Filimonas lacunae: one gene and its partner. The protein of the gene in region 2 interacts with the protein of the main gene of each other region in a pairwise test. Links are inferred from orthologs where the notes say so. Each region holds a gene or a part of one and is shown on either strand. Other genes may lie near its edges.

Region 1 (15,071 bases), 1.2 Mb from region 2 along the record:
TCCAGATTCCAACCCTGATTATTGAGAAGGAGAAATTTTTCAGGGGTAACGGTTACGTAGATGAATTAAAGCAATCGGGGATTGATTTTGTGGTACTCGCCGGATTTTTATGGAAGATACCTTCTACCCTGGTACAGGCGTATGCTGGTGCCATGGTGAACATTCACCCGGCCTTGTTACCCAAATATGGGGGGAAAGGCATGTACGGCAATTTTGTGCATGAAGCCGTAATTGCTAATAAAGAACCGGAAAGTGGTATTACCATACATATGGTAGACGAAGTATTTGATAACGGCGCGCATTTATTCCAGGCTACCTGCCCTGTGCTGGCAGATGACACCCCGGCTACACTGGCGCAACGCATTCATCAGCTGGAACACGCACATTATCCAAGGGTGGTGGAAGAAACCATTCGTAAAACGGGGAAAGCGTAATTAGTAAAGAGAAAACAGCCGGATTGCTATTGGCAAATTCTTATCCGCATTGTCAGTGATCGAAAATACCTCCGGCTGATTCATTTTATTGGTTTATAGCACGTTGAACAACGTATGCTCGAAACGGATTAAAAAGCTATTGGCCGAATAACGGCTTAATGTGCTGTATAATTGCTGACGGTAACCTACATCTATCCGGGTTTGGCTATTAATGATAAACTGTATGGCCGGAGCGATGTCCAGGAACGATTTATTATTATTCAAACTGTGTTGGCCCAATAATTCTACCATCAGGTTAAAATTCAACTGACCGTAATGGGTATAGCTGGATGGATAAAGCAGCCTGCCGGTAGACAGTGAATAATTCATGGCCTCACCCGGAAAACCGGTTTGACGGCTGTTGCCCACCACCTGTTCGAAACTGACACTGGCCGAAATGGCCTGTTTGTGCAATAATTGGGTAGCTATAAACCCTAGCTCATAACCTTTTTGTAAGCCGTTGGTTTCAATTTCTTCCTTCACGCGGCTTACCCCGGAACTGCCTGCCCTGCCAAAAGCAGCCAGCCGAAAATGGCGATACATATTATCAGTGGTGTAAAAACGGTATTTGGCGTAAACCCCACCACCTTCTACCCGGGTGGTGCCATTGCTATTACTTACATATCCCTCGCCGTGAAGCATCAATTTTTTGTTGACACCCAACATTACCTCCGGAAGCAGTTGATAATCAGGTGTTCCGGTCATGCGCTGGGTCATAATATTACTGGTTAGCCGCACACCCATCGATTTGGCCGGCATGTTACTGGCCGGCTCGGAAAACACAAACAATTCCTGTGCATGGCTGATGCATGCAGTAAATAAAAGGCCAGCCCACAAGCTGCCGGCCTTGAAATATTTTGTCATACGTTCTTCTTCTTATTGCATGGTTACATGATAAATGCGTTGTTGCTGGCCTGAAGCGTTTTTCATTTTTCCGCTTTCAAAGCAGGTCATTGTAGTAGCAGAAGCATACAATTTCCTGTCTTTTTCAGGCAAAAAATCTTTGTCCAGCACCAGCAGCTTTTGCTCGCCCTGCAACGTGGTGTTTTGCACCTTCATAAAATGGAACGTACTGTTGTTCACTTTTACATGTGAATCGTTTTCAATAGCTGTGTTGGCAAAATTGGCTTTCACCTCCATGGCAGCCACAGAAAAACCGGCGTCTAATACGGCATCTTTTAAAGCATCGAGACTGATAACCGCGTCGGGTTTAAAAGTGATCAGGTAGCCGGAGTTTTCAATATCAGCTTCTACCGTGTTCACAGCAGGCTGTTTTTGTAAAGCTTTAAAAATGGCTTTACTGCACATACTGCAGGTAAGACCACTGGCTTTTACATATACCGAAGTAATTTCCTGGGCAGAACCAGCCACAACGGCCAGCACTACCAGGGCAAATGCAAATACTAACTTTTTCATACTCATTTTTTATGCGTGTGTAATGACTTATTGTTTTTTCCTTTCGTACTGGCAACACTCATCTAACTCGCCATAAGCCTTGTCGTCTGCTTTGTATTTTTCAGTGTCGTAACCTACTGCTGCAATTTTCTTTTGTACAGAGTCGGTATTCACTTTAGCAGGATTGTAAGACAGGGTGAGTTGCTTTGTGTCTTTATTCCAGTCGGCCTTGGTTACGCCTGGTTGTTTGGCAGCGGTTTCAATTTTCTTTTTGCACATGCCACATTCACCGTTTACTTTAATAACCACGGTTTTGATTTCCTGGGCAAACAGAGATACAGTCAGGATAGCACAAACGGCTACCAGTAACATTTTAATTGATTTCATACAATTACTTTTTTAATGGAATGATGGGAAATAAGAACACTGTTGGTAACCTGTTGCTACGGGTACAAACAGGATTGGCCATACCGGAAGGATGGCTGTATGCATAAAAAATGAGTATCAGATACGAAATACGCAGTTACGTACAAACAAAGGAACCTCGCTGGCAAGCGGAGGAGAATGCGGGGAAGGGAATAAAACGGGCTGTTCAGCAATAGCTGTAATACCTGCGTGGTATTGGTGAACTGGTTGATATACCACAGGAGCCTGCATCAATTCTATAAAAGCAGATGCCGTGTGGTCTTTCTCCAGTTTTACCAGTTTATGCTCGTCTTTGCAGCAGCTTTTGCCAGGCGCAGCGGATTTTTTCATTCCACATTTACCGCATTTATGGCTGTCGTTGTCTACCAGGCTTACCCCCAGCAACTTGCCCATGCAAAAATGCAGGTGCAAAGTAGCGCCGGAAGAAACTCCCAGGTACAGAACAGCTAATATGGCTACTACGAGCTTTTTCATTATCCTTTCAAAAGTAAACAGGATTTGCCGGATGATATTTATAAAATTTCCTAAAAAAATTGCAACATCCTGTTTACCTCGTATTTATTTTATCCGCAATTGCCGTCGGTAGTGCAGGTTTCGCCCTCATTTACTTCCAGAGTGGTTGGTTGCTGCTGCCACTCAGCAAATGATTTTTCCAGGATTTGCAAAAAGGCTTCACTTTCCTGCGCACCGGAAACAGCATAACGCCTGTTCATTACAAAAAACGGTACCCCGTTTACACCTAACGCTTTGGCTTCCATTACATCCAGCTGCACCTGGCTGGCATACGTGTATTTTTCCAACATCTCACTCACCGCCGCCCTATCCAGCCCCGCTTCTACTCCCAGTTCTGTTAAAGTGGCTTTTTCCGACACGTTTTTGCCATCGATAAAGTAAGCACGAAACAGAATTTCTTCCATTTCATCTCCTTTACCAGCTGCCTTAGCCATCTGGATGAGGCAATGTGCCCGGTAGGTGTTAGCTAAAACCGTGTTTTCCATGTTGAAATGCAAACCCGCGTCTGCAGCCATGGAGGTAACACGCTCCTGTATCTGGCGCACCTGCTCTACCGGCCAGCCCTTGGTTTTGCTTAAATATTCTTCAAGGTTTTTATACACACCATCTTTCAAATCAGGGTTGAGTTGAAAACTGCGCCATTCTACCTGTAATTGATCTTTATGTGGAAATTGCTCCAGAGCTTCTTCAAACCTGCGTTTGCCTATATAGCAAAAAGGACAGGCTACGTCACTCCATATCTCTACTTTCATACAATAACGTTTAACCAGTAACCCAAAGTTACGGCTTCTTTACAGAGGATCATTTTTATGTTCTTTCCGGTATTTTTTGAATAAATCCAGCCCGATTTTGATGTTTCCCTTTAAATCGGGCCGGGCGCGGAGGTGGATACTGGCTCCCATTTTAGCATGGGCACCCTTGTTTTTAGGTTTTTCCTGTGGGGTAGACAAAAAACTATGCAGCGGAATCTGGATACTGATATCTGTATTTCCCCGCAGACTGTACAAACCTTCTACATAGAGGGTCATAACGGTAGATTGTATTTCCATACGCTGGATGCGCATTTCACTGTCTTTGATAATAAGGCTGTCTTTCAATTCGGCAAACTGTACATGGCTAAGGTCTTTATCGCGAAACACAAAGCTTTTAATATTTTCCAGTGGTTCAAATTTGATCAGCTCTCCATCTTTGACAGAAAAATACACCAGGCCATTCATAGTATTGGATACAATATCCCCTTTACTGTCCAGGTTCAGCCGCAGTTTGGCGTTGGTACTCAATCGTCCCCGCAGGTTTTGAGAACTAAGCCCTTTTAAACCAAAATTGTCGAAAGCATAAAAAGCCCGCCGTATATCCACATTATTTAAAGCAATACGGGTAGAAGCCACGTGCTGGCTGCCATCCTGTGTGATGGTACCCTGCATTTGCAAAGATCCGCCTGCATGATCTACACTTACCTGTTGTATATCCCAGCTGTCGCTGCTGAAAACGACTTCGCCGTTTAAGCTGGTAGCAGTAAAGTGATTGAGTTCAATGGTATCTGCACCAATTTTTAGATGGAAGGTGCCTTTTTCCAACAGGTCATCAAATTTCCCCGCTACCTGCGACATGGATTTCATACGCCTTCCACCAGAACTTGCCTGTCGCTGTTTTTTGCTGAACAGCGTGCGAAAATCGGCCAGGTTTAAAAACGGTGTACGCAGTTCACAAAATAAGCTGGCTTTTTGTTCGGCCTTTTCCAGCGTAAGCGAACGAAGATCTTTTCCTTGAAGGTTAACCGTAAAATGGTTTTTACCTACGTTACACTCCATATTGGTAGTATGAAGGTCGTCCGGAGAAAAAGCAATTTCCCCGTTACAATGTGAAAACAGAAGATTCCGGGGTTCATATTGAACAGCGCCATCCTTCACTATTAATTTACCACTGAGATATTGGGTAACATTGGTGTTAATAGCAACAGGACCATTATACTGTAAAAATATCTGTGCTGTGCCGTTTACAAAATGGAGAGTTTGTAATCCCGTTTTGCCTTCCAGCGCCGACAATGCACAACTGCTTTTTACATCAAAAAAGAGATTCGGGTGTACCAGGTTGGTGAGCATGATCTTCTCCCCTTCAAACACAGCACCGCCCCAGCCCGCTGAAAAATGATTGAGCGCTATCTGTGAGTTTTCATCTATGTAAGGCAGGGTATCGCTGACTGCATTGGTAAAAGATGCCGTGAAAAAACATTGATCGAAACGGGCCAATGGTGTTATCAGAGCATTATCTGCCACTTCGCAATATACATTTACCCGGGGCCGGTGACCGCCCGTGAGTTTTCCCTGTAATGAGACCGATACATTCAAAGGCTTTTCAAAATTGATAATGCCCAGCCGCTGTTGTATACGTTGGTTTAAAATAGAAGCAGCCTGCTGATACATCACCTTTTTAGTATTGGCTTCTATAGAAAATTGCGACTGGGTGCTATCGCCCAGTACAAAGAATCCTTTGATGTTAAAAGGTTGGTTGTCGATTTTTACACGGGTATCAGGAAAAGACAAGGTTTTGCTGTTGGTGTTATATGCCAGCTTCCAACGGGCTTCCAGTGTTTTATTGGTAAAATAACTGCCCCGCTCCAGGTTAAAGCCCAACCCTTTTATCAGCACATTTTCTCTCAGGTCAATGGCATACACAGTGTCCTTTTTACGCACGGTAGCATCCAGCTTTTTAAAAGCGATTTCAAAACGTTTGTTTTTGATCGCGTTTTCTGAAACAGCCGTAATGTTTTGCAAAGCCACTTCTTCAATCATCACCTGCCGGCGGGTAGTGGAATCTTTGGGGCGGGGTTGTTTAATAGCCAGCAAATATTTATTGGTGTAACCTGTGGAATCAGTAAAAATATGCACCGTTCCCTCAGACAGTTTTACATACCGTACTATTACCTTTTTACGCACAATGGCCATAATAGGAATGCGGGTAGAAACTTCCTTTACATCCAACAGTGGCTTATGATACAACGAATCGGTAATAGTTACCTGCTGCAATACAATGTTGATGTTAGGAAAATAACCCCAGGCATTTACTTCCAGGTTTTGCACATGAACATCGCCCTTGAGCGCTTCACTGAGCTGGGAATTGATGCGTTGCAGTAATTCGCTTTTGTGGGAGGAAATATAAACCTGGGCGATAATGATAATAACAGCAATAAGGCTGATAATAATTAATACAATCAGCGCACTTATCCTTACCAGTTTATGCTGCATCCATTCTTTCATAGGTTTATTGGTATGTTAACGAATGGTCTTTTTTATCTCCTGCCACAGATCGCGGTAACACTGTGCGGCATAACTACTATTGGCAAAATCGAACAAAGGCAATTGGTTCACACCCATTTTCTCCACATCGCTGAGATAGGGTATATAGTTTTTAAAAAAGATCTTGTCTTTATAAAACGTCTGTACAATTTCGTGATGCAGGTTTTTACGATGATCCACCATGCTGAAAAAGCATTTGATCTTAGCCGTGTCCAGATCATGCTCCGTAAAGTAATCCACCACTGTTTCGTAAGAACGTATGGAAAGTGTGGTAGGTATATTAGGCATCAGCACCCAGTCCGCCGCATGAAAAACATTATCGTGTAACAGGGAAATCCCCGGAGGACAATCCAGAAAAACAATATCAAAACCTTTTACATTGCTAAGCAGGTTTTTGATTTTCTTTTTGCTCTGCTTCATTTCATCCAGCACCACATCTGCATTACGGGCAGAAAGGTCGGCCGGGATTACCCATAAATTTTCGTAAGCTGTTTCGTGAGCCGCATCGGCAATTGAAATTTCGTCGGTAAGCAGTTTCCTGCTTACATTTTTAACGTCCGATTCTACGTTGAAGTAATAAGAAGAAGATCCTTGCGGATCAAGATCCCATACCAGCGTCTTCCACCCATCTGCCGCTGCCAGGTAAGCGAGGTTCACTGTAGAAGCAGTTTTACCCACACCTCCTTTCAGATTGTATAAGGCCAGTGAAATCATAGTAACGGTTTTAAAAGGGAATATACTATTTTTTCATCGCTTCCAGCTCTTTCTGAAGCCTGAACATCTCGTCTCGCAAGCGGGCAGCTTCTATGAAATCCAGGTCGCGTGCTGCTTTTTCCATCTCTTTTTTCACTTTCGAAATGCCCTTTTCCACTTGCGGAATGGTTTTGTACACCTCCTGCTCTTCCGCTGCCATGTGTACAATATCTTCATCCGGCTGTATAGCGTATTTATCTTTTGTATCGTAGCCCTTAATATCCAATACAGAAGTCTGCTTCATAATCTGCTCTATCGACTTCTTCACCGTTGTAGGCGTTACACCGTTTAATATATTGGAAGCAATCTGCTTTTCGCGGCGGCGATTGGTTTCGTCAATGGTACGTTGCATGCTCTCTGTCATCTTATCGGCATAAAAGATAACAAGGCCATCCACGTTACGGGCCGCACGACCCGCCGTTTGGGTTAAAGAACGCTCGTTACGAAGAAAACCCTCTTTATCAGCATCCAATATAGCAACCAGCGAAACTTCGGGCAGGTCAAGACCTTCCCTTAACAGGTTTACACCCACCAGCACATCAATCTCGCCCAAACGCAACTGGCGTAATATTTCTACCCGTTCCAGCGTATCCACATCGCTGTGTATATATTTCGATTTTACATTAATGCGTTGCAGGTATTTATCCATCTCTTCCGCCATACGCTTGGTTAACGTAGTAACCAGGGTACGGTCGCCCTTTTTAACGCGCTTATCAATTTCGTTTAACAGGTCATCAATCTGGTTAACACTGGGACGTATTTCAATGGGTGGATCTAACAAACCGGTAGGTCTTACCACTTGCTCTACAACCATACCGCCGGTTTGTTCCAGTTCAAAATCGCCCGGAGTGGCACTTACATAAATGGTTTGTCCCGTCATCGCTTCAAATTCGTGAAAGTTAAGCGGTCGGTTATCCAGTGCGCTGGGCAAACGGAAACCATAATCTACCAGCACCATTTTACGACTACGGTCACCACCATACATACCGGCTATCTGCGGAATGGTTTGGTGACTTTCATCTATCACACATAAAAAGTCTTTCGGGAAATAATCCAGCAAACAGAAAGGACGTGTGCCCGGATTACGGCGGTCGAAAAAGCGGGAATAGTTTTCAATACCATTACAGTAACCCAGTTCCCGTATCATTTCCAGGTCGTATTCCACCCGTTCTTTCAAACGCTGCGCTTCCAGCAGTTTACCTACAGATTTGTAGTACTCTACCTGCGCCATCATTTCATCCTGTATCTCGTACATGATCTGCTGCTGCATGTCTTTCGGCGCCAGGTAAAGGTTGGCCGGGAAGATAGCTGCATTATCAACAGTGGCAATACGCTTGCTGGTAGTTACATCAATACTTTCTATCTCTTCAATTTCATCACCAAAGAAAGTAATACGGTAACCGTAGTCGTTGTACGGCAGGTTAATATCCACCGTATCGCCTTTTACGCGAAAGGTGCCACGCTTAAATTCTATCTGTGTGCGGGTATAGGTGCTGTTTACCAGGCTATGCAAAAAAGCCTGCCGGCTCAGCATCTGGCCCCGGTGAATGCGTATGATTCCGTTTTCAAATTCGGTAGGGTTACCCATACCGTATATACAGCTTACGCTGGCTACCACAATAATATCGCGGCGGCCGGTGAGCAGTTCGCTGGTTGCCTGCAAACGCAGTTTGTCCAGCTCTTCGTTAATGCTTAAATCCTTTTCTATGTAAGTATCGCTCACAGGCATGTAAGCCTCGGGCTGATAATAATCGTAATAGCTTACAAAATAGCCTACCGCGTTATCAGGAAAAAACTGTTTAAACTCACCATACAGCTGTGCCACCAGTGTTTTGTTGTGCGTAAGCACCAGTGTAGGGCGCTGCACATTGGCAATAACATTGGCAATGGTATATGTTTTACCTGAACCGGTAACACCCAGTAAAGTTTGATACATTTCTCCATCATTCAATCCATCTGTTAACTGGGCAATAGCAGAAGGCTGATCTCCACCGGGAGAGTACGGTGCGTGTAGTGTAAAAGGCATAATATTCGTATAGCAAGTTACGAATATGTCACTTGTGAGAATGTTAAAAGCTTTGTGCCAGAAAAACGCGGGCTGACCGGAATATTGTAATTTTAAAGTACATAGACATTATCAAACACATGTTTTCCCACGAAGAAATTAAGAAGCGGGTTGCTGAATACGCAGCCGATTACGTAGAAGCGGGCATGACCATAGGCATCGGCACGGGCAGTACAGTGTACTGGTTATTACAGGAATTGGGTAAACGTGTGCAGCAAGGCCTGCATTTTAAAGCCGTACCCACCTCACGACAAACACAAACACTGGCCACTGAACTGGGTATTTCACTGGTAGACCTAAACAACGTAGACCAGTTGGTACTTACCCTGGATGGTGCAGATGAAGTAGCCCCCGGTTTACAATTGATTAAAGGAGGAGGTGGTGCATTATTACAGGAAAAAATTGTAGCCGCTGCTTCGCGCCAACTGATTATACTGGCCGATGAAAGTAAAATGGTGAATGTGCTGGGCAGGTTTCCCTTGCCTGTAGAAGTAATTCCATTTGGATGGAAGCAGGTACAGAAGAAAATAATACAGCAACTTGGCTGTCAGCTGGTGGAGTTAAGGGAGAAGAACGGGGAAACTTTTGTGTCCGATCATGGCCACTATATACTGGATTGCCACTTCTCGCAGATAACAGATACACCTGAGCTCAATGAAGCTATACATAACATACCCGGTGTAGTAGAAACTGGATTGTTTCCGAACATGGCAGATATAGCGGTGGTGGGTTACGCAGATGGGCGCATTACCACCACCACCAGTACTTTACCATAATATTGTTAGCCCGCCAGTTTTGCCAGCAGGTATAAATGATCAGCCAGCTGGCGAATGGCATCGGCAGCCAAATTAATTTGTTCCTGCGCCTGATTCCACTTACGCTGTTCTATAGCTTCCCGTATACCCGGCATTGTTTTTACACCATAGCCCGTATAAAATCCGGGAGCATATAAAGTATGTTTAAACCAGGGACGGCTAGGCAATCCCTTCGGATTCATTAACTGTTGCTCTGCCTGGAATAATAATTTATTGATAGGCCCATGATCGTTGGTGGTAAGCAAAAACCTGCTCAACGAATCTCCCGCCAGCCGGGTTACTTTATCAAAATCCTGCATGGCGTTTTGCAAAGGCGAAAAATCCATATAAGGCAATTCCTCCTTTGGCTTTGGCGCAATACTCAACGTTTTAGGATCAGCTGCCAGTTTATAAGCACGACCACGTAGTATCTGGTTTTCTACATTGGTAGCTTCCCGCATCTGTTCTACCTGGCTCATTAGATCGGTAACATATCCGTTTACGGTTGTATATAATGTACGGAAATTAAAAGGCAGGATTTCTGCATTTGCCATTCTCAACGCTACACGACCCGCAGTTTGTGCCAACGCTGCTCCATATAAAAAGCCAGAATCTTTAAAACGTACATAGTTGCTGTAGGAATCATAAATAGAATGATACTCTCCGCCATCATCTTCTCCACCAAACTCCAGGTTTAAACTGGGCACACCCACATGCTGCAGAAAAGAAGTATAATCAGAACCTGAACCCAGCGCACTTAAACTGAGTGATCTTTTAGCCAACGCATCTTTACGGGCAATAAGGGTAGATGCTTTAATAATATCATTTGCCTTTCTACGTTCGTAAACACTTACTTTGGTTTGTGGATCAATCACTGCTTTGGCAATATCATCCATTAAAGGCTCCAGGGCATGTGAACCGCCAGCCTGTAAAAAGCCGCGACCATTGCCATCGGTGTTGATATAAATAACTGCCTTTTGTTCCAGTTCATCCGCGTGTGCTTCTACCCATTCGGTGGAACCCATTAAACCCGGCTCTTCTCCATCCCATGCACAATACACCAGGGTGCGTTGTGGTTTCCAGCCTTGTTTCACCAGTTGTCCAATAGCTTTTGCTTCTTCCAGCAAAGCAGCCAGGCCACTAACCGGATCAGCAGCACCATTTACCCAGGCATCGTGGTGGTTACCTCTTATTACCCATTCATCAGGATAAGCCTCTCCCTGCATAGTAGCAATAACATCATAACAGGGTGTTTGCTTCCATTCGCATTCTACATGTAAATGCACTTTGGCGCTGCCCGGACCTACATGATAGGTAATAGGCAAAGCACCACGCCAATCTTCCGGAGCCACAGGGCCACCCAATGCTTCCAATAAAGGTTTAGCATCGTGATAGCTGATAGGCAGTACCGGTATTTTTAATAAGTTGGCTGCTTTAGATCTTTCCAGCCTGGGCGCATTTTCTGTAGAAGCGATATTAGGAGTAAGCGGGTCGCCGGGATACACTACCATATCCATTACCGAACCACGCTGCACACCATATTCATTTTTGAAAGCACCTTTTGGATACACCTCGCCCTGGTAATACCCATCATCTTTGGGATCGGAGTAAATGATACAACCTATAGCGCCATGTTCCTGCGCTATTTTAGGTTTAATGCCACGCCAGGACCGGCCATATTTGGCTATTACAATTTTGCCGTTCACATCAATGCCCAGCTTTTCCAGCTGTTCATAGTCAGAAGGCAGCCCATAGTTTACAAACACCAGTTCTCCATTCACATCCCCATCTGCACCCCAGGCATTATAAGTAGGCAATTGCCCTTCCTGTGATGAACTGGGATCTTCTTTTACAGCCAGCTCTTTCAGTACTGCTTTGTATTTGGTGGGATAGGTTAATTCCAGTTCACGCACTTTGGGTGTGGGAAACAAAACCTGGAAGGTTTCAATATTGACAGTAAAACCGTACTCCTTAAACCGGGCCGCTACTTTCCCGGCCACTGCTTTACCTGCAGCAGAACCTATATGATGCGGACGGGCAGAAAATTCGTAAATGGTTTTGCCAATATTATCTGCACTGATCAGCTGGTCGAACCTCGCTTCGTTTTGCAGTTGTGTCTGGCTGGCTTTTTCGGTAAAACCTGCCAACGGTTTGGTATTGGATTGTGCTAAAGCTGCACTACTCATCAGTAGTAAACCTGCCATTGCACCGGTAACAATTGTGGGTTTCATTTTATGCTGAGATTTAGGTGTGAATGCCCCTCGATAAATAACCCGTGTAATCAGGCACATCAGCCTCATATTCACTTTTCATGTAAGGAGAGGTCATAAGAAAATCTGCCGTGGCCCTATCCATGGCCATAGGAATGTTCCAGGCAACTCCTAAACGAAGCAATGCTTTTACATCACTATCGTGCGGCTGCGCTTCCATCGGATCCCAGAAAAAGATCATTACATCTATATCGCCCGTTGCAATCATTGCCCCCAGCTGCTGGTCACCGCCCAGCGGACCACTTAGTACCCGCTTTACCGGTACGCCCAGCATTTGTTCCAGCAATTTACCTGTTGTACCTGTAGCTATTAAATCATGCTGCGCCAAATGCTCTTTATTGGCAGTAGCCCATTCTATCAAATCTGCTTTCCTGTTATCATGCGCAACCATGGCAATCCTTTTGTTGATTGCTAGTTTTTTAATTTTCGGCATACGCAATAATAAGATATTTCCACATAGTAACATCTGCTTCAAATTGCAGTAAAGCTGCATTGGATTTTGAGCTATTTAGTCAGTAACTGCCGCCTGATACGGCTAAGGCTTTCAGGCGTAATACCGAGGTAAGAAGCAATATGAATAAGGGGTACACGATTGGCAATATCCGGATGGGAATGAAGTAATTCGGCATACCGCTCTTCGGCAGTAACACTAAGGGAGGAGTTGAGCCTGCGCTGTACAGCCACGTAGGCATTTTGTAGTAATAACCGCTTCCAACGTTCCAGCATAGGAATTTTGTTGAAGAGGTTTTCCATGTCTTCTTTATAAAGCAGTAACAAGTCACAATCCTCCACGCTTTCTATATGTAGAAGCGAAGGCGCTTCTGAAACATAACTGTACAAATCGCTGATCCAGTTATCTTCAAAAGCAAACTGCACAATAGATTCAACCCCTTTGGAATTAACAGAAAACGACCGCAGGCAGCCCTTGTTTACAAAAATGGTGTAGTTACATATTTCGCCGGCCGTAAGTACACGCGATTTCTTTCGGATAGAAAGCGGTTTTACCACAGCTTCGATTTGTTCAAATTCACTGTTGGTAAGAGAAACTTTTCGGGTAATGTTCTGGCGAAGTTGTTCGTACATAACCCGTTAAAGGTAAAAATAAAATAGCCATCCCGGAGACCCGGGATGGCTCATACTTACTAAACCCCCAAACATATACTTGGCAACCGCCATGGATTAGGCTTCTGCAGATTCAGCAACAGCAGGTTTTACTTCTGCTATGCCAGCTGCGGCCTGTGCCACTTTGGCTCTTATTTTCCCTTCGATTTCTGCAGCCAGCTCTGGATTATCGTGCATTAACTGCTTCACAGCATCACGACCCTGGCCTAACTTATTGCTTTCGTAGCTGAACCAGCTACCACTTTTTTGAACAATACCCAGCTCAACACCCATGTCGATGATTTCGCCTACTTTGCTGATACCTTCACCAAAGATGATATCGAACTCGGTGCTACGGAATGGAGGAGCTACTTTGTTTTTAACCACTTTTACTTTAACGCGGTTACCTACTGCTTCATCGCCATCTTTAATTTGAGTAGAACGACGGATATCCAACCTTACAGAAGCGTAGAACTTAAGCGCGTTACCACCGGTAGTAGTTTCGGGGTTACCGAACATAACACCGATTTTTTCACGCAACTGGTTAATGAATATACATACCGTACCTGTTTTGCTGATGGTAGCGGTTAACTTACGCAGCGCCTGAGACATCAAACGCGCCTGTAAGCCCATTTTGCTGTCGCCCATTTCGCCTTCCAGTTCCCCTTTAGGAACCAACGCCGCAACAGAATCAATTACTACTACATCCAATGCACCGGATAAAATTAAACGATCGGCAATTTCCAGCGCCTGCTCACCATAATCGGGCTGGGAAATTAACAGGCTGTCTACATCAACGCCAAGTTTTCTGGCATAAGCGCTGTCAAAAGCATGTTCCGCATCTATAATAGCGCAGATGCCACCTTTTTTCTGTGCTTCCGCAATTACGTGTGTAGATAAAGTGGTTTTACCAGAAGATTCAGGGCCATATATTTCAATAATTCTTCCCTTAGGTAAACCGCCTACGCCAAGCGCAATATCTAAACCAATAGAACCGGTAGAAACTACTTCCAGTTGCTTATCAGTACGCTCATTCATCATCATTACGCTGCCCTTTCCAAAATCCTTGTCAATTTTGTCAATTGTTAATTTCAGCGCTTTCAGTTTATCTGCATTAGACATAGTAAGTATGTTTTAGTGTGTTTTCGTTTGTCAAATGTAACAACGCCATAAAAGTACAATAATTTTATTATCAACACTAACTTATTTAGTTTTTTATCCAATTTTTTTGGCACGTATAGTAAGTAATGCTAAAGTTTACAGGATAAAAAATAAAAAGCGGCAAACAAAAGGAGTAAAAATTCCTGCTGTTTACCGCTGGTCGTTTTATTCACTAAAATGTTGGTAATGAATTATAAACGCTCGTATAAAGCGCGTAATTTTTCGCGGGTCATTATTTTTTCCCAGTCTTTACCCAAGGCATTCTCCCATAAAGGCTTCATACCCAACGATACAGAGATCATGCTTTCAAACTGCTCTTCAGTAAGTCCTTTAGTAATTCCCTGCGGAATTTCTATTTTATGCTTCTCCACCATGCGTTTGAATTTCTCAACGCCTTCGGGATAATATTCTTCTAGTTTGTCAAATACAATACAGTTACCAATACCATGTTTGGTACCCAACACGTAGGCCAGGCCATAACTTACTGCGTGTGCCACGCCCACCTGGCTGTAGGCAATGCTCATACCACCGGCATAAGAAGCCATTACCAGTTTCTCGTCACACTCGTCATCCCACTGGTCTTTGTCCAGGAACACTTCTTCACACAATACCTGGGCTTTTTCGCCATAGCTCTGGCTAAAAGCGTTGAGGTAAGTTCCGTTTAACGATTCCACACAATGGATAAAGCAATCCATAGCTGTGTAAAAACGCTGGTTGTCAGGAACGGTTTTGCATAATTCCGGATCCAGTACAATCTGATCGAAAGTGGTAAAGTCAGAATTCATACCCAATTTACGGGTAGGACCAGTAAGCACACAAGTACG
Region 2 (15,631 bases):
TATGTACCTGACATGATAAAATACTATCTTAACGAAGACCCTATCCTGCCCAATGTTCCTACCTATGAATTAAGTAATGCCGATGCCAGGCAATATGTTTTTGAAAACATTCAAAATATGGTAGTAAAACGTACCAATCAATCGGGTGGCTATGGTATGGTTATGGGCAACACGGTCAGTGAAACCGACTGGTTAAAAGCAAAAGCAGAAATAGAAGCAGATCCCAGAAGTTTTATTGCCCAACCCATTATTAAACTGAGTACGGTGCCTTGTTTTATTGATGGCAAATTTCAGCCACGCCATGTGGACCTACGACCTTATGCACTATGCGGCCCTAACGGTGTGCAGATTGTACCCGGCGGATTAACACGGGTAGCTTTACGTGAAGGATCGCTGGTAGTAAACTCCTCACAAGGTGGCGGCAGTAAAGACACCTGGATTATAGATTAATTATTGACTCACTAACCCTAGATATATGCTGAGTAGAATTGCAGATTCTCTATTCTGGATGAACCGCTACATGGAACGTGCCGATGGCATGCTACGTTCTATTAAAGCTTTTTATATTTTATCACTGGATAAAAACACGGATGATCAACAGGGCTGGTTACCTGTTCTGGAAGTATTTACTGCTGCCGATCAGCAGCAGATGCAATTGCTGGAAAATGATACAGATGCCGTATTACGTCAGCTGATCATTGACACACAAAATACCAACTCGCTAAAGGTGTTACTTACCAAAGCCAGGGAAAATGCACGTGGCATACAAGATCATATTACCAAAGAAGTATGGGAACAGGTAAACCAGATGTACCACCTGGCCAATCACTCTTCCCTGCCGCAACGGCTGCATAGCTATGGCGCACTGGAAGTAATTGATAATCTTACCCGTTATAGCCTGTTATATACCGGCGTTATCGACAGCACCATGGCGCGTGGCATGGGCTGGCATTTTATGAACCTGGGCAAATACATAGAAAGATGCCTCCAAACCATTGAAATTTCGGAAAAGCAATATCAGCAAATTGACTACCAGCTAAAAAACAGCCGAGATGTTATTCAATGGCGCTACCTGTTGCTGTCACTTGCCGGGTACGAATTGCATCTGAAACGATACCGTACCCCTAATAATAACCAGAATGTACTGCACCAGGTGCTTATAAACCAGGATTTTACCCGCAGCGTATTATACTCGTTAAGCAGGCTGGATAAACATTTGTGCGATATAGTAAAAGAAAATCCTTCGGCTGAAAACAAAGCGCTGGAACGTAGTTTTGGACGCCTGTACAGTTATGTAAGATATATTGACCTAGATTCGCTGAACGAAGCCCGGCTGAAAACGTTTTTTGATACCGTAAGAAACGATCTGCTGGAATTCAGCACGCGACTGGGACAGTGCTTTTTTTCTTATGCCTAACGCAAAAGTATTATGCCGATATTCAACATTCATCATATAACGCGCTACGAATACGATCGACCTGTTAAAGAAAGCACTAATGAAATAAAAATCTACCCTTATCAAAGTCCAGATCAGGAAACTTTGCAGCACGATCTGGTTATTACTGGTCAACCAGAAGTACAGCTTTTCCAGGACTATTGGGGTAATAAATTCGGCTCATTTAATGTGTTACCCGTTCACCAGAAGCTGGTAATAGAAAGCAGGTTGATAGTACGTACTACTGCCCCATCGCAACTACGCATTAATTTTCATGGCACCTGGCAACAGCTGGAAGAAGAAACAGCAGGCCAGTTATTATTACTGGAACTGGCAACACCCGATATTGTAAAAGCCCAGGATAAAATAGATACCATTACCCGGGAAATACAGGAAAAAACACACAGCGCTGCTGCTGCTGTTGAATATGGAGCAGAATATGTTTTCAAACATTTCCAGTACATCAAAGGCATTACTACCATCGAAACCACAGTGGACGAAGTATTGGAACACAAGGCTGGCGTATGTCAGGATTTTGCCCACCTGCTGTTAGCCATTTTACGCCGCTTACACATACCCTGCCGGTATGTAAGTGGCTATATCTGCCCCAACAAAAACGGCATGCGTGGCGAAGGCGCAACCCATGCGTGGATTGAAGCCTGGCTACCACAATACGGATGGGCTGGCATAGATCCCACCAACAATGTATGGGTCACCAATAACCACGTAAAATTGTCTGTAGGACGCCACTTTTCAGACTGCAGCCCTGTTAAAGGTACTTTCAAAGGGCCAGCCCGTCAGCAATTAAGCGTTTTTGTATCAGTAGGATATGAAGATGGGCATGTATTCGAAGACATGAACAATGTAAACACCCACCAACAGGAGAACGATCAGGAAGTGTCCGACGGATTAAGTGTTCAGCAATAGTATTACAGAAAAATAATGCAACTTGCAGCCCTTAATCAGTGTTATCATGAAAGGTTTAATCGTTTATCGCCTGGTGTCTGTGCTCGTAAACATGTTCAGCATGTTTCTGGCGATACTTCTGTTTATGGTGTTGCCAGCGGTATTTTCCAACCTGCTTCTTGCCCTACCTGCCTTTCTGTTATTGAGTATTGTGTTATATGCGTGGTTTGCCAATAAGTTCTTTATAAAAGCGTTTGTTCAACGCACTGTTTTTACTAAAAAACAAAAAGACTGGTTACAGGTAAATGCCATTGTAACCAGCATTGTTTCTGCCATCTGGTTTTTTAGTGCATTCAGCGCCTACACACACCCTACTCCATTAAAAGAAGCAGTAGAAGTACAAATGCCCGCCGAGTTACAGAATAAAATCACTATCCAAACTGTAAAAAATATAGGCATTGGCTTAATGAGCATTTGCGTTTTATTATTAACCCATGTTATCTGGACCATTTCCCTGTTGCGCAAATACCTGGAACATTTGAAAAACGTATCCGAAGAATCAGACATGGACAACTGATGCAGTTGAAGGAGTTCTGAATGCTCCACTATAGTTTTTACGTATCCTATCATGAATATCTGTGTACACCTTTCTCCATGACAGCATTATTAAAATAGCCAGTGGCGCCAGGTAAACGGATAATGAGAACAGGAAGGGCGAGTAATCATCCGGTGTAAGCCATGAATATACATTCATGCTTAAATACCAAACTGGCACACCACCTATCAGTATATGTATATTAGCTAATACGGCCATACATAACAATGGCGTTTTGTATTCCTTTACATTTTGTTTCACCACTTTACCCCTTTTGGTAAAGGCGAACGAGTATCCTACCAATACCAATATCTGCATTAAAAGCCCCGGGAACTTATGAATATTCATATACTTTTCACCTAATACGGCCGCCGTTATCAGCAATACAGTCAATGATATTTTAGGCCAGGTGAAGTATTCTAAAAAGCTTTGCACCGTTAAACGTAAATACTCCTTCACCAGTTGCCGTCTGGTTTCTTTTACCAGTTTTGGCCACTCTGCCGCAAATACAGGAGCAATTCTGTTGGCCACCACATCAAAGGTTTCTTCCGGGTGTTGCTCGCATTCTGTTTCTATGGCGGTAGCCATATGATCTACCAGTTCGGTTTGCAAATCGTAATAGCGTATTCCTTTTTTATGGCAATACACCTCTAATCTTTTAATCTGTTCTTCGGTAAGCATAATTATATTGTTTTGGGTTGCAGCAACATTTGTAGTGTTTGCACAAAAGTTTGCAGCTCTTCCGCTGCCACAGCTTTTTGCTGGTTACCTGTTTGTGTCAATGAATAATATTTGCGCATGCGGTTGCCTATAGGTTCCATTTCTACCTGTAAAATGCCTTCTGCTTCCAACCGGTGCAGCAATGGATATAAGGCACCTTCTGTAATCACCAGCTCGCCCCGCGTTAATTCCTTTACCTTCTGCGTTATTTCATAACCATACATACGTCCATGATCGTGAAGCAGTTGCAGCAAAACGGGTTCCAGGCATCCCTTATACAACGCACGTTTATCCATATCATAAATATACCCAATATGCCAATACATAAGTTTCTTAGGTATCATATTTTTTCTTCCATTTTGCTAAAGAATTAAGTATTTTGCCTTCATGAACAGCGCTATACCGTTGGCAGAACGACTACGTCCGGAAAACCTGGACGATCTTGTGGGGCAGGAACATCTTACAGGTAAAGGCAGCATTCTGCGAAATGCTATTGACAAAGGCTTAATTCCCTCTATGCTATTATGGGGGCCACCCGGCGTAGGCAAAACCACTATTGCCAATATTGTGGCTCATACCCTTCAACTTCCTTTTTACCAGCTCAGTGCCATTAGCAGTGGCGTAAAAGATGTGCGCGAAGTAATAGAGGTAGCCAAGGCGCAATCACGCGCAATTTTGTTTATTGATGAAATTCACCGCTTTAATAAAGGCCAGCAGGATGCTTTGCTGGGTGCTGTAGAAAAAGGCACTATTACTTTAATAGGTGCTACCACCGAAAACCCATCGTTTGAAGTAAATGCGGCCTTGCTAAGCCGTTGCCAGGTGTATGTGCTGAAAGCACTAAGCGAAGAGGCATTGGTGCAACTGTTGCATCAGGCCATGCAAAAAGATGAGTATCTTCAGCAATACGATATTGAACTACAGGAAACAACTGCTTTAATTAATATCTCCGGTGGTGATGCACGCAAACTGTTAAACCTGTTTGAACTGGTGGTGCAGGCTTCTGTAACTGATCAGAAACTGGTTATTACCGATAAGCTGGTAATGGATATTGCCCAAAAGCGCATAGCACTGTACGATAAAAAGGGTGAACAGCACTATGATATTATTTCCGCGTTTATTAAAAGTATGCGCGGCAGTGACCCTAACGGGGCTGTATACTGGCTGGCACGTATGATTGAAGGTGGCGAAGACGTGAAGTTTATTGCCCGCCGCATGCTCATTTTTGCCAGTGAAGATATTGGCAATGCCAATGCCAATGCTTTATTACTTGCCAATGCCACGTTTGATGCAGTTACTAAAATCGGTTACCCCGAAGCCAGGATTATTTTATCGCAATGTGCTACCTATCTGGCTTCTTCCGCTAAAAGCAATGCATCTTATGCAGCTATTGGCGCTGCTTTGCAGGCAGTACAGCAATATGGCGATTTACCCGTACCATTGCATATCAGAAATGCGCCTACTAAACTGATGAAGAACCTTGACTATGGCAAGGGTTACAAATACGCGCATTCTTTTGAAGGCAGTTTTGCCGAACAGGAATATTTACCAGAAATGTTAAGTGGTACTGCTTTTTACGAACCGGGTCAAAACGCCCGTGAAGAAGAATTACGCCGGTTTTTAAAAGCAAAGTGGAAAGATAAATACGGTTATTAATGCAAACAGTTAACATAAACCAATATCTACAACAATGAAGAATTACCGGGTATACCTGGCCACCTTTGCAGCCGCTGTGCTGTTAACCCTATCCTGTAAAAAGGACGATGCCACACCAACTGACGACGCTTCCGTTGAAAAAACAGCTAAAGATGTAAGCTACGGCGACAATAGCGCTCAAAAGCTGGATATATATCTGCCAGCCGGCAGAACTGATTCTGCTACCAAAATAATGGTATTGGTTCACGGTGGCGCCTGGACATCCGGCGATAAAACTGAGCTGGATTCGGCAGTATTGTTTTTACGCCCACAGTTAAGCGATTATGCTATTTTCAATATCAACTACCGGTTAGCAGCATTACCCGCCACCAACCTGTGGCCCGCTCCTGTTAATGATATCAACAGCGCTATCGATTATATCATCAGCAAAGGGGCTGAGTATCATATTAACACCAATAAAATAGTATTAATTGGTGCCAGCGCCGGCGCACATCTTTCCTTACTGCATGCTTACAACTACAATAGCAAAGGCAATGTAAAAGCAGTGGTTGATTTATTTGGCCCTACCGATATTACTGCCTTAGCTAATAGTGACATTTATTACGCACAACTCCTTTCTGTGTGGTTAGGCGGCACGCCTGCTACTGCTCCGGCTAACTATGTAGCTGCCAGCCCTATTCAACATGTAACCGCACAGTCTCCTCCTACTATTATTTTCCATGGCACAGCCGATGATGTTGTGCCTATCAGCCAAAGCGTTGCATTAAAAGCAGAGCTGGACAGCAAAGGAGTCATCAATGATTATAAAGAATACCCAGGTGAAAAACATGGCTGGACCGGCAGCAACCTGCTGGATACTTATAATAGAGCCATTGCCTTTATTAAAAAAAATGTACAATAATGAACTTTAGTGCTGTGTGTAAGCATTTTACTGAATTAACGTTGCAGGAGTTATATGCCCTGCTTCGTTTACGCAGTGAGGTGTTTGTGGTGGAACAGAATTGTGTATTCCTGGATATGGATAATAAAGACCAGGAATGCCATCACCTGCTTTTATGGGATGGCAACAACCTCGTAGCCTGTGCTAGACTGGTACCTCCCGGTATATCCTACACCGAAATGTCCATAGGCCGTATTGTAAGCAGTCCGGCTTATCGTGGCACCGGCTCTGGTCAGCAATTGGTAGCTGCTGCTATTGAACTGTGCTATGAATTGTTTGGCAAGGCCAATATCCAGATAGGTGCACAATTGTATCTCGAAAAATTTTACGGCTCGTTCGGTTTTGAACGTATAGGTGAAGTATACGATGAAGATGGCATAGACCACATACACATGCTTAAGCACACATAAAAAATGGCCCCGAAAAGAATCTGACTTCCCGGGGCCATTATAAAATATCCGCTCTTACGCTTTATTTCTTCTTTTTACTTGTTGCTTTAGCTGCAACAGGTGGTATACTGCTTTCCAGTTCTATTTTCAAAAACCGCGCAGTATGGCTTTCTTTATTTTTGATCATTTCTTCGGGAGTGCCTTCAAATAAAATGCGTCCTCCGCCATCCCCTCCTTCCGGTCCGAGGTCAATCACATGGTCTGCCACTTTTATCACATCCAGGTTGTGTTCAATCACCAACACACTGTTACCTCTTTCCACCAATTTGTTTAACACATCCAGCAGGTGTTGAATATCCTGAAAGTGTAAACCGGTGGTAGGTTCATCCAGTATATAAAAAGTTTTACCAGTATCTTTTTTAGCCAGTTCTGTTGCCAGCTTCACACGCTGCGCTTCACCACCACTTAAGGTAACGGCGCTTTGCCCCAGCGTTATATAACCTAATCCTACATCACTCAGTACTTTAATTTTACGATAGAGAAAAGGTACCGCCTGGAAAAACTCGCAGGCTTCATCTACGGTCATATCCAGTACATCACTGATCGATTTGCCTTTGTAACGTATTTCCAACGTTTCCCTGTTATAGCGTTTGCCATTACATTTTTCACAATGCACATATACATCCGGCAAAAAGTTCATTTCAATTACACGCATACCACCACCTTCACATACCTCGCAACGTCCTCCTTTTACATTAAAAGAAAAACGGCCGGCATTATAACCGCGAATTTTGGCTTCTGGTATGGCAGAGAACAGTGTTCTTATTTCTGTAAAGAAACCACAATACGTAGCTGGGTTGCTACGTGGTGTACGCCCGATAGGCGACTGATCTATTTCAATGACTTTATCAATATGCTCTAAGCCCTTTATACTTTTATAGGGCAGAGGTGCTATTCGGCTGTTATAACAATGCCTTGATAAAATAGGATATAAAGTTTCATTAATTAAGGTGCTTTTGCCACTACCACTTACGCCGGTTATCAGCACCAGTTTGCCTAATGGAATTTGTACCGATACATTTTTCAGATTGTTGCCGGTGGCACCTTTCAGCTCTAAAGTTTTTCCATTGCCAGGTCTTCTTTCTGCCGGTACTTGTATGCCTTTTTTACCATTCAGGTATAAAGCTGTGTCAGAAGCGGATTGCAACACTTCTTCCGGTGTACCTGCCGCCACTACACGTCCGCCATGTTTACCGGCGCGTGGCCCGATATCTACCAGGTGATCAGCAGCCAACATAATATCTTTATCATGCTCTACAACCAGTACGCTGTTGCCTATATTACGCAGGTTGCGTAAGGCTTCAATCAACTGGTGGTTATCGCGTTGATGCAGGCCAATAGAAGGCTCATCTAATATGTAGGTAATACCTTGCAGCTGCGATCCTATCTGTGTAGCCAGTCGTATACGCTGTGATTCACCGCCGCTTAAAGTACGTGACGATCGATTCAGTGTTAAATACGTCAGGCCCACATCCAGCAAAAACTGCAAACGCTCTCTGATTTCTTTCAGAATATCCTTGGAAATAGTATTCTGCTTATCAGACAATCTTTTTTCAATATCTGCAAACCAAACCATCAGTTTGTCCAGGTTCAGTTCACTGAGCTCTGAGATATTCTTTTTATCTACTTTAAACCACAGGCTTTCTTTCTTCAACCGGGTTCCCTCACAGGTAGGGCAGGTTTGCAGCTCCATAAATTTCTCGGCCCATTCACGGGTGCTTTCGCTGCTTCCGGCAAACCATCTTTTAATCATGGGAATGATACCTTCAAACTCGCCCTCATAAGGTGTGCTGGATGCCGCTTCGTCATAAGCTGCCATATCTTCTGCATCTACCTCTTCTTTGCCATATAAAATAACATTCAGGCTTTTGGCTGGTATATCTTTGATCGGCTTATCCAGGCTTATTTTATGTCGGCGGGCTATCTGTGCTACTGTTTTAAACATAGAAGCTTCCCTTTCTTCCCCCAACGGCGCAATACCACCTTCCCGTATGTTTTTAGTATTGTCCGGTATAATAGCATCCATGCTTATAGAGTACACACTACCCAAACCTTTACAGGTAGGACAGGCGCCGTAAGGCGAGTTAAACGAGAAAGCATTGGGCGAAGGCTCTTCATAGCTGATGCCGGTATCTTCGCACATCAGTTGCTTGGAATATTGCACCAGCAAGTCTTCCTTGGTGCCGCCGTTCACCAGCAAAAACATCAGGTCTTTACCGGTTTTCAACGTTTGCTGTACGCTTTGGCTCAAACGAACTTTCATATCGTCTGTCACCTGCATACGGTCTATCACCACTTCAATATCATGAATCTTATAGCGATCCAGCTGCATGCGTGGCGTAATATCCAGCACTTCGCCATCTACCCGAACCTTCACAAAGCCTTTTTTGCGAATATCTTCAAACAACTCCCGGTAATGCCCTTTTCTACCTCTGATCAGGGGAGCCAGTAAGGTGATTTTTTTGCCCTTAAACTTTTTGAAAATATTGTCAACGATCTCCTCTTCGCTAAACTTGGTCATTTTTTTACCCGTGTTGTAGCTGTATGCTTCACCAATACGCGCATATAACAAACGGAGGAAATCGTATAATTCAGTAATAGTACCTACTGTTGAACGTGGGTTTTTGTTGGTGGTCTTTTGCTCAATAGATATCACCGGGCTTAAGCCTAGTATCTTATCTACATCAGGCCTTTCCATATCCCCCATAAACTGGCGGGCATAAGCACTAAAGCTTTCCATATACCGGCGCTGTCCTTCGTTGTAAATAGTATCAAATGCCAGAGACGATTTGCCACTGCCACTTACACCGGTAAACACCACCATCTTGTTCTTGGGAATATGAATATCTATGTTCTTCAGGTTATGCTCCCGCGCTCCAAATACATCTATAAACTCCTCTTTTTCTGCCTCTTTTACAGGTAATGCCTTTTTCGTAGCTGCCATAACACAATTCTTCAGGTTTCCGAAGGTAGAACAAAGTCTGTTAGCTTTTTGTTTATTCAGATGGAAAGCTTTTGCATGTTCCTAATCAACCAGTTACAACTGACACATACAACAATGGCACAGTAATTGGCAGGGTACTTATCTAATCTAAAATACAGTTGATATATGAAAATCCTTCAGTTATCGTTAACCGCCGTTATTGCTGCATCCCTGTTATTATCGTCATGTAAAACATGGAATAATACTCAAAAGGGCGCCGCAATAGGCACTGGTGGCGGTGCAGCTGCCGGTGCAATTATTGGCAAAGTGTCAGGTAATACCGCACTTGGAACTATTATAGGTGCTGCTGTTGGTGGCACTGCTGGTGCTATCATTGGCCGTAAAATGGACAAACAGGCAGCAGACATTAAAAATGAAGTTCCTAATGCCAAAGTAGAACGTGTAGAAGAGGGCATTACCGTTGAGTTTAGCAGTAAAATTCTGTTTGGCTTCGACAGCTATAGCCTTACCGATGCTTCCCGTTCCAGTTTAAGCCAGTTGATTACTGTATTAAACAAATACCCCGACACTAACGTGGAAGTACAGGGCCATACAGACAACAAAGGCACTGCCGAGTACAATGAAAAACTGTCTAATCAGCGTGCGGAATCTGTTGCCAGCTATATTAAATCAAATGGCATTTCCAGCTCTCGGGTAACCACCCGTGGCTTTGGTTTAACTGCACCCAAGTATTCCAACGACACAGAAGATGGCCGCGCTCAAAACCGCCGTGTGGAGTTTTTGATCACTGCCAATGATAAAATGAAATCAGATGCCCAAAAGGGTAACTAATAACAGCTTGCTGTAAATAACAAACGGGCCGTATTCTATTGAATACGGCCCGTTTTATTTTATAAGCTTGCAATAATAGTAAGCTCTTGCGTTATTAGCACTGTTCTAAAGCCTGTAAAACATCTGCCGCAATATCATCCACATGCTCCAGACCCACAGACAAACGAATCATACCAGGCGTGATGCCTACCGACAGCTGATCTGCTGCACTCAATTTAGAGTGTGTAGTAGAAGCCGGATGTGAAGCAATAGATCTGCTATCGCCCAGGTTGGAAGTAAGTGTTATCATCTTTAATGCGTTCATAAACTTACGTCCTGCATCCAAACCACCTTTTACTTCAAAGTTCACTAAGCAACCACCTCTGCTCATTTGCTTTTTCGCAATGGCATAGGCAGGATGTGAAGGCATAAAAGGATATTTCAGTGTATTGATTTTTGCATGGCCTTCCAGCTTTTTAGCTAAGGCTTCCGCATTATCGCAATGACGCTGAATACGCACGTCTAATGTCTCCAGGCTTTTGGTTAACACCCAGGCATTAAAAGGCGACATAGAAGGCCCGGTGTTACGGCAAAACAGGTATATTTCGCGAATCAATTCTTTTTTACCAACTACAATACCACCTAACACGCGTCCCTGTCCATCTAACCATTTAGTAGCAGAATGTATCACCAGGTCTGCGCCAAATTCAATAGGACGTTGTAAAATAGGCGTAGCAAAACAGTTGTCTACTACAAACATCAGATTGTGCTTCTTAGCCAGTTTACCAACAGCTTCCATATCCACCACATCCAACCCTGGGTTGGTAGGGGTTTCCAGGTAAATCATTTTGGTGTTAGGCTTAATTAACGATTCCCAGCTGTCTACATCATTTACCGAACCATAAGAGTAATCAATGCCCCATTTAGGCATGTACTTGGTTAATAAAGTGTGTGTAGAACCAAATATGGAAGCACAGCTTAGAATATGGTCGCCACTTTGCAAAAAGGTCATAAAGGTGCCAAAAATAGCAGCCATACCGCTGGCGCAGGAAAAACCGTCTTCTGCACCTTCCAATGCGCACATTTTATTAGTAAACTCCTGTACGGTAGGATTACTAAAGCGCGTATAAATGTTATGATCGTTTACTTCATTGAAAGCATCGGCCATATCTTCTGCACTATCAAACCGGAAACTACTGGTAAGAAATAAAGGAGTGCTATGCTCCATTTCGTCCGTAGTAGGCGTTTGCGTGCGGATAGCTTTCGTTATAGGATGGTAAGGCATTATAAATTATGTATATAAATGAGAAAAAACGATTGAATAGCGTTACACGGTAACGGTTTTGCCGTTCACCACCACTTTCCACTCCAGTTTAGCACCGGCCTGGCGTAATGTTTCTGCAACAGAACAATATTTATCAATAGATAATTCCACCGCGCGGTAAGCTTTCACCTCGTCTATATTACCCTTTAGTTCAAAAACCAGTGAAGCATTTTGCCATAAAGAAGGCTCTTTGCCGGGTTCGCGCTCACCATCTACACTAATAGATATATCCTGCAGATCCTGGCGCTGTTTTTTCAGAATAGAAACCACATCCACTGCACTGCAACCGCCTAAACCAGCCAGCAGTACCTGCATGGGTCTGAAACCGTTGCCTAAACCTCCCTTGTCAACCGGAATGTCCATGCGCAACGAATGATTGTTGGCATCAGTTGCGGTAAAACCATAATCCCCTTCTGTACGAGTTACTTGCATAATAGGCATAGCCATAAATTTGAAATGCAAAGATAGTACAACGGGGGGTTACAACTTCACCACTACATGTTTGATGTTCCTGCGGTTCCAGGTGTAGGTAATATGTAATAAACCATCGGGAGTTTGTATAATGGCGGGGTAGCTAAATTCGCCATCTTTCTCATTTTCAAGCACATATACATCATTCCAGTGAATGCCGTCTGGCGATGTAGCCAAGTAAAGCCGGTTACGTCCGTTATACCAGTCCTTCCCTTTCAGTAAAGGGTTATATACCAGCGCATAACTGCCATTACAAAGCGTTACTGCATCACTCCCCGAGTTGGGATTAGGCAGTTCCGTAACAGTCAACGGCTCCCAGCTGGCGCCATTGTTCGTTGACCATGTTTGCACAATCCTGTTTTGACGGCTTCTGCAAAGCATTTGTAAGCTGTCTTTCCCATGTATCAATATACTGGGCTGAATTACGCCAAAAGTGTCACAGTAAATAGCCACTTTCTTCCAGTGATTCCCGTTTTTATCGGTTTGTTCTACATGGATATGCCATTCCTTTTCATCCAGGCTTTCGGTGCTTGATGGATGAAGAATAGTGCCATTAGCCAGTTGCACCGGTTTATTTTTAATAGGCCCTAACATGCCGCTGGGTAACTTTTGGGCAGCAGACCAGCTTTGCCCATTATTATCCGAATAACGAACCATTCCCCACCATTCCCTGGGATTCTTGCCTATTTTATAATACAGGAAGAGTCTTCCAGTTTGGCTGCGGAACAAAACAGGGTTCCAGCAAGGATAACGCAATGTATCATTGATAATACCATCTGCCACTTGCTTAGGGGCCTGCCATTTACCATTCTGATAAATGGCTGTCCAGACACACACTTCAGGGCTCGATTCATAAGGCCCGGCAAACCACGCCGCTATTAATCTTTTACCGGGTAATGCTTCTATAGTGGAAGCATGGCTGGCAGCATACGGTGGCTTATCCACAATCACTTCATTCACCAACGCCTGTGCAGTAGCACCGGGCACCGTCTGTGCCTGCGCCTTCCAGCACCAACCCAGGCAAAGCATTACCCATATTATCCTGTTCATATCCTTTGCGTGTTACGCTAACAAATGTGGCTTCTCTTTATAGGTTTTCCATAAAAACTCCCCATACAATGTATTAGCCCATGCAAACCACGAACGGGTATAATTAGAGGCATCATCTTTATGAAACGTTTCATGCATAAAACCGGTACCAGCATGTGTGGCTTTCAGGGTTACCAGGCACTCTTTTATTTCGGTGTCGCTGGTGCTGGTTAAACCACGCATAATAATACCCAATGGCCATATCATATCCGGCCCTACGTGTGGCCCGCCTATTCCTTCGCCGGCAATGCCTTTAAAGAAATAAGGGTTATTGGTAGATAACAACATTTTACGGGTATTGATATATACCGGATCGGTTACACTCACTGCCCCCAGGTAAGGCAGTGAAACCAGGCTTGGCACATTGGCATCATCCATCAGGTTAAAACTGCCAAAGCCGTTTACTTCATAAGCATATATTCTGCCGTATTGCGGATGCTGAATAATCGCATACTTTTTTAACGCTGCTAACACTTCTTCGGCCAGCACATCTAACTGCACAGCTAACGATATATCCTTAAACAACTGGCGCATAACAATGGCGGCCTGCTTCAGGCTTTCCACCGCAAAAAAATTGGAAGGCACCAGGAAGGAATAAATAGTGGCATCATCACTGGGGCGAAAGGCCGAACAAATTAAACCTACAGGCTTTACGGGATAGCCATAACCACCGGGCGGCATAGTATCGGTAGCCTTTTCTGTTTTGCGTTGAAACGAATAAGAACCGGGATAAAATTTACGTTGCTGTTCTTTAAAAGTTTCAAAGGTAGCGCGTATACTTTGCACCCAATCGGTGGTAAAAATAGAATCATCTCCTGTTTTCTTCCAGTAATGATAAGCCAGCCGTATAGGATAACATAATGAATCTATCTCCCATTTTCTTTCATGCACTCCAGGCTGCATGTTGGTGATATCATCTTTCCACTCACTGATCTTATTGGCATCTTTATAAAAGGCATTGGCATAAGGGTCTTTTAAAATACACTTTACCTGGCGGTGAATTACCCCTGCTATCATTTGCTGTAAAGGTTTGTCGCCTTTTACAAATTGTAAGTAAGGCCAAACCTGGGCAGTGCTGTCACGTAACCACATAGCGTCAATATCTCCTGTAATAACATAGGTATCGGGCTTGCCATTGTGCGTTTCATGAAACACGGTCGTATCCAGGGTATTGGGAAAACAGTTTTCAAACAACCAGCCCGTTTCCCTGTCTGCCACATTCTTCCTGAACTCTTCAATTACAGCTTCAATGTTCTTGCTATGAAACTTTCTGCGGGCATAAGGCACCCGTACAGTAGGAAATGCATTGATGCCAGCCGCCAGGGATATTTTTCCCAATAGCATGCCTGCACTTAATACACCTGTTGCTTTAATAAACTCGCTTCTTTTCATCTGGGCTTAAGTTAATTTTGTTCTGACTCTTGTAGTTGTTCCAGCACAGGTATAGCGGTACTGGTTAGCGAAGTTTGCAGGGTATCATTTAATTGCTCAAATACAGTTACCTGGTTTTTGCCCTTTTGCAACCAGCAGCCGGGCACATATAAAGTAAGCTGGGGACCTGTTTGCCAATAACGACCCAGGTTATGGCCATTCACAAACACAATTCCCTTCCCCCATTTGCTCATATCCAAAAACGTATCCGCGGTTGAACTTAGGTCAAATTCTCCAGTATACAACACAGGGCGGCCTGCTTTATTTTTTATCGTAGCCGGCCCCGTCGTCGGCGCTTTATCAAAAGGCATTTTATACATTTCCCAGTTACCGGTGATCACAAAATCATCAATGGTAATGGGCGCTATAATCCCTTTTGTATTCTCCGTTATCTGCGCTCCGTAATTAATCCTACCCATATTCTCTACCAATATATCCAGTGTGCTGTTAAAAGGAATATCTACCGCGCACTCATAGGTTTGCGTAATCCTGTTTAACACACCTACTCTTTTACCATCTACATACACAGTAGCATAATCACGTAAACCGGGCACTTTCAATACTCCACGCACAGGCTGTGTAAACTTTTTACTGTACAATACATATCCACTGCCCTGTTGCAGATTTTCAAACGATAGCACCGTATCGCTCACTACCGGTTTCAATTTGTTTTTCCAGCCTAACACATCCTGTGCAGCATGCAAAGCAATCGCAGGCAATGCTTTTACTGGAATAGCCGCCGGCACTTCCGGTACCGGGTATTGTACATATTTTTTCATCAGCTCGCGTAAAGCAGTATACTTAGCGGTTACCCAACCGGCTTCACTAATAGGAGCATCATAATCGTAGCTGGTAATATCC

What was found.
Region 1: the proteins of uvrA (region 2) and uvrB interact in binary tests that used the Escherichia coli proteins (3 or more experiments, as listed by UniProt). The link is inferred for Filimonas lacunae from one-to-one orthologs.

The regions. Positions count from the first base shown.
Region 1 is NZ_AP017422.1:7,094,558-7,109,628, reverse strand. Bases 6,363-9,323 are described here. They hold uvrB (excinuclease ABC subunit UvrB), read right to left. Parts: upstream 8,883-9,323; coding sequence 6,843-8,882; downstream 6,363-6,842. Other genes in these bases: rpiA (ribose-5-phosphate isomerase RpiA), read left to right, coding at 9,002-9,323; FLA_RS28060 (ParA family protein), read right to left, coding at 6,363-6,817. Outside these bases: purN (phosphoribosylglycinamide formyltransferase), read left to right, coding at 1-434; FLA_RS28090 (hypothetical protein), read right to left, coding at 528-1,337; FLA_RS28085 (heavy-metal-associated domain-containing protein), read right to left, coding at 1,350-1,889; FLA_RS28080 (heavy-metal-associated domain-containing protein), read right to left, coding at 1,917-2,255; FLA_RS28075 (HYC_CC_PP family protein), read right to left, coding at 2,373-2,768; FLA_RS28070 (DsbA family oxidoreductase), read right to left, coding at 2,858-3,559; FLA_RS28065 (AsmA family protein), read right to left, coding at 3,599-6,064; more of FLA_RS28060, read right to left, coding at 6,080-6,362; more of rpiA, read left to right, coding at 9,324-9,697; FLA_RS28045 (transferrin receptor-like dimerization domain-containing protein), read right to left, coding at 9,703-11,946; FLA_RS28040 (methylglyoxal synthase), read right to left, coding at 11,960-12,376; FLA_RS28035 (Crp/Fnr family transcriptional regulator), read right to left, coding at 12,490-13,068; recombinase RecA, read right to left, coding at 13,165-14,208; FLA_RS28025 (iron-containing alcohol dehydrogenase family protein), read right to left, coding at 14,439-15,071. UniProt on the Escherichia coli protein: The UvrABC repair system catalyzes the recognition and processing of DNA lesions. A damage recognition complex composed of 2 UvrA and 2 UvrB subunits scans DNA for abnormalities.
Region 2 is NZ_AP017422.1:5,905,348-5,920,978, forward strand. Bases 6,524-10,044 are described here. They hold uvrA (excinuclease ABC subunit UvrA), read right to left. Parts: upstream 9,646-10,044; coding sequence 6,724-9,645; downstream 6,524-6,723. Other genes in these bases: FLA_RS23280 (GNAT family N-acetyltransferase), read left to right, coding at 6,524-6,662; FLA_RS23290 (OmpA family protein), read left to right, coding at 9,811-10,044. Also shown: FLA_RS23240 (circularly permuted type 2 ATP-grasp protein), read left to right, coding at 1-450; FLA_RS23245 (alpha-E domain-containing protein), read left to right, coding at 476-1,417; FLA_RS23250 (transglutaminase family protein), read left to right, coding at 1,430-2,362; FLA_RS23255 (hypothetical protein), read left to right, coding at 2,409-2,918; FLA_RS23260 (hypothetical protein), read right to left, coding at 2,901-3,617; FLA_RS23265 (PadR family transcriptional regulator), read right to left, coding at 3,620-3,982; FLA_RS23270 (replication-associated recombination protein A), read left to right, coding at 4,044-5,312; FLA_RS23275 (alpha/beta hydrolase), read left to right, coding at 5,347-6,213; more of FLA_RS23280, read left to right, coding at 6,213-6,523; more of FLA_RS23290, read left to right, coding at 10,045-10,476; FLA_RS23295 (trans-sulfuration enzyme family protein), read right to left, coding at 10,571-11,740; FLA_RS23300 (OsmC family protein), read right to left, coding at 11,783-12,220; FLA_RS23305 (sialidase family protein), read right to left, coding at 12,260-13,300; FLA_RS23310 (glycoside hydrolase family 125 protein), read right to left, coding at 13,313-14,731; FLA_RS23315 (glycoside hydrolase family 35 protein), read right to left, coding at 14,743-15,631. UniProt on the Escherichia coli protein: The UvrABC repair system catalyzes the recognition and processing of DNA lesions. UvrA is an ATPase and a DNA-binding protein. A damage recognition complex composed of 2 UvrA and 2 UvrB subunits scans DNA for abnormalities.